2 regions of the Blautia sp. MCC283 genome follow, and region 1 is predicted to be linked to the other one. Evidence: riboswitches for the same ligand, from Rfam matches in the RefSeq annotation. Region 1 holds a riboswitch; the other holds the start of a gene.

What was found. A riboswitch is a leader RNA that binds a small molecule or an ion and turns the genes downstream of it on or off. The one in region 1 is predicted to bind cyclic di-GMP.
Region 2: linked by a shared signal. The riboswitch ahead of GPK81_RS01780 (hybrid sensor histidine kinase/response regulator) and the one ahead of GPK81_RS04220 (hybrid sensor histidine kinase/response regulator) in region 1 are both predicted to bind cyclic di-GMP.

What each region holds. Positions count from the first base shown of each region.
Region 1 covers NZ_WQQB01000014.1:100-3,784, forward strand. Annotated here, with positions in the region: gene GPK81_RS04220 (hybrid sensor histidine kinase/response regulator) at 2-2,485, opposite strand; cyclic di-GMP riboswitch class I at 2,712-2,787, opposite strand; gene GPK81_RS04225 (ATP-dependent helicase) at 2,811-3,685, opposite strand, start outside.
Region 2 covers NZ_WQQB01000005.1:106,543-110,227, forward strand. Annotated here, with positions in the region: gene GPK81_RS01780 (hybrid sensor histidine kinase/response regulator) at 1-1,642, opposite strand, end outside; cyclic di-GMP riboswitch class I at 1,875-1,965, opposite strand; partial or broken gene GPK81_RS18410 (aldo/keto reductase) at 2,507-3,254, opposite strand; gene GPK81_RS01790 (carboxymuconolactone decarboxylase family protein) at 3,265-3,685, opposite strand, start outside.

The DNA of each region.
Region 1 (3,685 bases):
ATTATTTCATCCATCTCTCCACAGTTCGGATGATCTGTTCTATCTGTACAGGTTTGGACATGTGATCGTTCATTCCTGCTTCTTTGCATTTCTGGACGTCTTCCAGATAGGCGTTGGCAGTCAGTGCGATGATTGGGATCTGTTTTGATTCCGGGGATGGAAGACGGCGGATCGCCCTGGTTGCATCAAGACCATTCATCACAGGCATCTGCATATCCATGAGAATGGCATCGTATGTTCCGGAGGGATCGATTTCAAAAAGCTGTACACATTCTTTCCCATTTACTGCCCGGCCACAGTGAATGCCGTACATTTCCAACTGTTCTTCCAGAATCTCATAATTCAGGTCATTATCTTCTGCGATCAGAAGCGTTTTTATGATCCTGGATGGCCTGAGTTTGAAGAACGGAATTTCCGCGGTTGTCTCTGATACTTCCTGCTCCCTGATAAAAGGTACATCCAGAGTCACACGGAAAGTGGTTCCCTCGTGGAGTCTGCTTGTTGCTTCAATGGTTCCGTTCATCTGGTCGACGATCTTTTTTACAATAGCAAGGCCCAGGCCGCTTCCCTGTACTTTATTCACTCTTGTATCAATTGCTCTGGAAAACTGAGAATACATTTCTTTCATGAATTTTTCGCTCATTCCAATCCCGTTATCCCGGACAATGGAAACCAGGCGGATCTTATCTTTATCCGGAAATGGTTCCTCATAAACTTCCAGTTCAACCATTCCTCCCTCAGGAGTATACTTCACTGCATTGGATAACAGGTTCATGTAAATCTGACCGATCCGCAGACGGTCAGACAGCACGGTATCATAAATAATGTCATGTCGGTTACAGATAAATTTCTGGTTCTTATCTTCTGCTGTTCCACGGATATTCTGTTCGTAAAGTTTACATAATTCAGACAGTTTTACTGGCTCAGAATCAATGCGAAATTCCCCACTTTCGATCCTGGAGATATCCAGGACATCATTGATCAGCTGCTGCAGATTACTTCCACTTAAGTTGATCTTATCCAGACAGTCCAGTATTTTGTCCGGTTCATGGAGATGGTTTCTTGCAACTCTGGTAAATCCCATAATGGCATTCATAGGAGTCCGGATGTCATGGGACATTCTGGAAAGGAACTCTGATTTTGCCTCATTGGCACGGTTGGCCTCTTCTACCGCATCTATGAGATATTTTTCCCGCCTTTTTTCCTCACTGATCACGCGGATCACAAGCAGAACCTGTCTGGCTGTTCCATCTTCCGCTCTTGACTGGACAATAAACCTGGCCAGATGCCAGTTGTTATCTGTGGCAAGGTAGTCAACTGCAATGGACTCCTCTTTTTCCAGACGTTTTTTCAGAGTGGAGAGGTCATAAAACTGTTTTACCATGGCCCTGTATTTGGACGCGACTTTTTCGCTGCTATCACTGGTGATATGGGCAGCTGCGGTTCCCTTCATTCCTGTAAAACGGTGATTTTCACTGCCGCCGGTAATCTCCTCATAATAAAAATCCTGAAGGTCGATCCGGTAGATCATGTAGTAGATCTTACTGATGGCGGATATGATCTCATTGTTCATTTTCACTTCTGCCAGAGAATCTTCCAGCTCTCTCTGATGATTTCGCTCCTCCTTTATGATCTCATCTACATGACGAAAAGCGATCAGAACCGGAAAATCCGTTGAAGAAGGAAGTCTGGTGGCTCTGATTTCAAAATACTGATGCCTGTTGGCATTTTCCCGGGACTGATATCTGCGGCTGATCTTATCCCTGGTTTTAAGCTCGCCTATCAGATTCTGACAGTCAAATGTCTCCAAAAAATCCGGCGCGGATTCTTTTATGACAAAATGATCATAATAGTATTTCAGTTCTTTTGAGTAACAAAGTATGATTTTTTCTCTGCTTTTCGGAATCTTCGGAGCGTTGGCACCCTGTTCCAGTTTTACAACTTCGGCAGTATCATCCAGAAGATTGACTTTATATACAGAAGTACAGTCCTCACAGAGAACATTCAGGATCTGACGTTCTTTTTCCATGCTTTCAAGATTTTTTCCCAGAAGCGTAAACATGCGGAGATTTTCCCTGGCTGTATTCAGATGAGCACCTACGAACGCAAGCTGATGAATAAACAGTTCTGAGATTCCTTTATAAAAATGATCCATTCCGATAAATCCGCTTAAATGGTCTCTGCTGAAAATAGGTGCGAGGACGCGGGAATATGTGTGATGTTTCTTCATCAGGTTGTATTCCTGTTCCATAGGAGAAAGTTCTTCACAATCTGTAACCTGGATCGTCAATCCTTTTTTCAGTTCGTCTGTCCAATGTGGAATATCCTCTACCGTGATTTCTGAAAATAACTGTTCTTTTTCTAATATGTCGTCCTCATTTTTCCATTCATACTGAAGACAGAAGTATTCTTTTCGGTTCTTTTCTTTTTTATCAAAAATATATACTCGATCGGCACCACTGCATTTTCCAAGCAGTTGCAGCATTTCGTAAATTGCGCCATCCAGTTCTTCGTTGTTTTTTACACGATATTTCCGTTTAATCTCCTTGTGATATCCTTGATACTTACCGGTTTTGGTATATATCCGTTCATGCCAGCTTCTGAGCCGTATAGGACATCAGAAGTGCACCATCTGCATCACCATTTCCTCTCCACGGGGTAAAATAAAAAAAGCACCATGTTCAGACAGAGAGAACTATAGTGCTTTTGAATTATGCAACTGGCTGCCATTTTACAGGCCCTATAGCTTTGCGCCACAGTCTTTCGGCTGCTTTGCCCGTGTTTATTTTTTTAATAATTTTAGTGTATATTTATACGGGAATATTGTTTGGAATTTTTTTCAGCTGTGAAAAGGCTTTTAGCATTTCTTTTTCGCCGTAATCATCAAATTGTATCACAATGGTATCTTCGGTTTCGGAGATAATGGACCCGCGGCCGTATTTGGGATGTTCTACAAGTTGTTTTGGTGTTTCTGGTGGGATATTTTCCGGCAATGCTGTCTTTTCATCTGGGGATAAAGAAGTTTCCTGTTCCTGGGATCTGGCATATTCTTTCGGTGTTTCCAATTTTCGGAGTTTTTCTTCCAGGATCATCTTTTTCAGGTCCTGAAGGTGCCGGGCAGCTTCTTTTGTATCTCTTGTGGCATCTGCCGGATGGGCAAGATATTTCTCCGGAAGACTGGAAAGGTAGCGACCTGGACCTGGAAATACCCGCGCAGTTCCGGGATTGATGTAAAAAGATAATTCCAGGAATTTCCTTGCTCTTGTCATTCCCACATAAAACAGTCTCCTCTCTTCCTCTTCTGTAGAAGCATCACGGCTATTTAAGGGAATCAGCCCATCATTTACACCAATGATAAATACGTAATCGAATTCCAGCCCTTTGGAGGCATGGAGCGTCATCAGTTTTACAGATTCTCCGGAAACCGCATCTTTTTCCGGTTCCATGCCATTCAGTACAAGATCATTAAGAAAATCCCTGATACTGTGATAGGATTCCATTTTCTTTAACAGGGAAAGGATTTGCCTCCTGTTTTCTTTATAGTCGCTGGAAGACGGTCGGAGATATTTTTCCAGAGAAAGCTGTTCCCACAGATTTATGTAGCCGGAGCCTGTGTCCCGATACTCCCACATGGCCTGAAAAAGTAAGGATTTCGAGAGAAATACACTCCCTTGTGTAAAATTCA
Region 2 (3,685 bases), on a different contig from region 1:
CCTCTTTCAGTGCCTGACGGGATTCAATCTCTGCTTTTTTCTCCTGTGTCACATCCATGGATGCCAGCAATACTTTTACCAGTTTTCCATCCTCCCATTCCAGGGGTATGTAAGAAGCGATCTTATAAGTCTTTTCATCCTGGCTGCAATACTCAAACTTATAAATATCATTTTCACTTTTCAGTTTTTTCCGAATATTATCCGGGGCTATCAGGATATCTATAGCTTCCAATGGTTCCAGTGTCTTATATTTTTCAAGAACCTGCATCTGAAAATCATGATAAAATCCCAGAGGTTTATATATCATCTGTCCATTCAGATTGTAGAATTCATACCTGTCATTTTCCAGATCACAGACAACAAAACGGTCAACCAGACGCACAATACTCTGGATCAGCTGCTCCATGGAAGCATTATCCGCTGCCATCTGCAGATGCCGTGCACTCTCCACCTTTGTCTCTGTGATATCCCGCAGAAAGATCATGGCATATTCTGAATCCTCTATCTCGCCGCGTATGATCACATTACGGACCCATCGTTCTTCTCCATTCAGAGTGATACGGCACTCCAAAGCCAATTCGGTTTCCAGACCCTTCAGCCTTTCTGCAATATAACCACGGTCGTAAAAAGAGGATACCGCCTTCTTATCTTTCTCCACAACATAGGAATCCACAAAATGCCGAATCAGTTCATCCCATGTATGACTCTGTTCAAAGACGGTCATCAGGGACGGCTCAACCTTAAAGGTATCAAAAGTATTCGCTTCCAGATTCACATAATACTCGCACAGATCTGCTTTTGTAAAAGCCCGGTGGAAAGCAGCAGATTTTTGTGCCTGCATGATTTCTTTTTTCTCCCCATCAATGTTAATAAAAATCCCGGCAATCCTGCTGGCAGAACCATCCAGACGGCGTATTACTTCTGCCGATGCCCGAAACCACTGGTATTGATTATCCTTCATTCTCATACGATACTCTACCTGGTATTTTATCTGGTTCGTCTTATCCTTAATTGCCGCCTGAAGCTGCACCATTACTCTTTCTTTATCCTGTGGATGCAGAAGATCTGACCAGGATTCCAGTTTATTCGGAAAGTCCAGAGTGTCATGATAGCCAAGCATTTTTCGGAATTCATGACTCCAGTTTGCATTCACAATCTCACTGTTTTCGTCACAGTCAAAATACCAGAAGCCGGAACAGATAGCCTCATTGAGCAGTGCCAGATTTACATGATCCCAGTTGACCTGTACAGACATAACCCAGATCTGTCTGCCCGCCTCATCTGTCGCATCTTCTTTATAAAGCCGTACATTATTCACTGTACCGTCTGCTGTAAGGATCTGTGATTCCCCTGCTCCGTGAAGCTGCAAAAAACGATCTCGATCCAGTATATCTTCCTCGCCATAAAAGAAATTTTTCAATGAGCCGTTTGTCTGCTTCATAAAAGAGTCGAATGTATATCCTGTACTATGTAACAGCAGATTGCTCACAGATAAAACAGACAGGTTTTGGTCATAATATCCTGTCATTATGCCTACCCCGCCATTATTTTCCAGTGTTTTCTGTACTGCCTGTGACATGGCCTGTGTCTGTCCTGGTACAGTCTCACCTAAGGAATATATTTTGTCCTCATAATTTTTCATTTTATAAAAATCCTCTCTCCGTCTTATGCCTTCTTCACCCTGCTTTTATCTGTATACAGAAAACCTGTCCCTGCCAGTTTTGTTACCCATTTTTGCATACAAAAAGGACACTTGCCAAAATCTGCCAGTGTCCCTATTATATTTTTTTAAATCACACATCTATATAGTATAAAAGGTATCGGAATCTCTTCTGTTCAAACATCTTTTCCATATATTATGTTGATATGGAAACAGTGGCAACCGGCTGACATGGTCAAGCTTTCTGACTTTAGTCCCTTCTGGCTTTGCGCCCCTGCCTTTCAACAGGTTTGCCTTTAAAATAATTTTCATTTTTCCCAAAATAAAAATACCATGAAGTTTTTTACACGTCAATAATATTGGATAGAAAATCTGTATATTTTTTTATCTTGGTATAGTTGTATAAGTAGTCAATTACATTTAATACATTCCGTTCAACATTTTTTTGATATTTTTTCTTTTCCCCCCACTGTAAAACAGCCTCTGAGCGTTTCGTTATATAGAGGGATACAAATAAGAGCAAGATCCACCCATGTTTAACAGTATTGCCGTTTGGCATCCTGTTCTCCTATGGGATTTATCTTGATGGGGATCTCCCCATACCCTCTCAATAACAGACGTTTCACTTGTCTGTTGGTTCCACCTGAAAGTGTTCACAGCACTATTTCTAATATCGGAAGGGACAGCCGATATTGAAATACGTGGACTCCCGGAGGGAGGAATAGTCTCAGTGGAAGGAGGAGTATGAGAACAGAAAACAAAGATAAAGAACTGAATCACAGACATTTTATAGGATTACGTCTTACCGATGGAATTGAATCCATACACTCTATGATTACTGAAACTTTATTTCTTTTCATCAAGCAAAATAACACCTTGCGCCGGATTTTTATCAATTGCACCAACTATCTCATGTGGAACATATGGCTCTTCAAGATATGCAAGGTCTTCGGCAGTTAATTTAATGTCAAATGCTCCGGCTGAATCATCCAGATACTGCGTTTTGGTTGCCCCAATAATAGGCGATAGAATTCCCTTTGCCCACTGCCATGCAATGGCTATCTGGGACATTTTGCAGTTATACTTTTCGGCAAGCTCCGCTACACGTTTAACTATCTGTATGATATCCATACATGGCAGATGCACCAAGTGCCCTGACCTTTCCTGCTTTTACCAGATCGTGCAGTGCCTCCATAGTTTCTTCAATTGGTGTATCATAGTCAAATCTATGGATGATATATAAATCAAGATAGTCGGTTCCAAGACGTGACAGAGTTCCATCTATTTCCCTCATGATTGCCTGTCTTGATAAACGACCTTCATTAAAATATACCTTGGATGCAATCACAACCTGATTTCTCGCTACATTTTTCTTCAATGCTTTACCTAAATATTCCTCACTTGTTCCTGCTGAATATCCATTTGCTGTATCAAAAAAGTTATATCCCAAATCAAGTGCATGTTTGATAACATTCTCACTTTCAGCTTCATCCAACGTCCAGTCATGCATGGTTCCAGCTTTCCCAAAACTCATGCAGCCCACACATAATTTTGACACTTCTATATCTGTATTTCCGAGTTTACCGTATTCCATAGTGCTCTCCTTATCTTAATCCAGCGTACTCTTTCTCCGATACCGCCTCACACCACTCATTGGAACAATCCACTCCCGGCACCTCAATTGCCAGATGGGAAAACCATTCATCCGGAGCGGCCCCATGCCAGTGCTTTACATCTACCGGAATGTTAATACAGTCACCCGGTTTCATTTCTACCGCATCCCTGCCTTCTTCCTGATAAAACCCTCGGCCGGCTACACATACTAAGATCTGCCCGCCACCGCTTTTTGCATGATGAATATGCCAATTATTCCTGCATCCGGGTTCAAATGTCACGTTGAAAATGCCAACCTGAGAAGTGGAAATCGGTGCAAGAAAACTTCTGCCAGAAAAATACTGTGCAAAACCATCATTTGGTGCACCAATTGGAAATACCATCTCTTTTGCATGCGCCCGCATCGCTTCC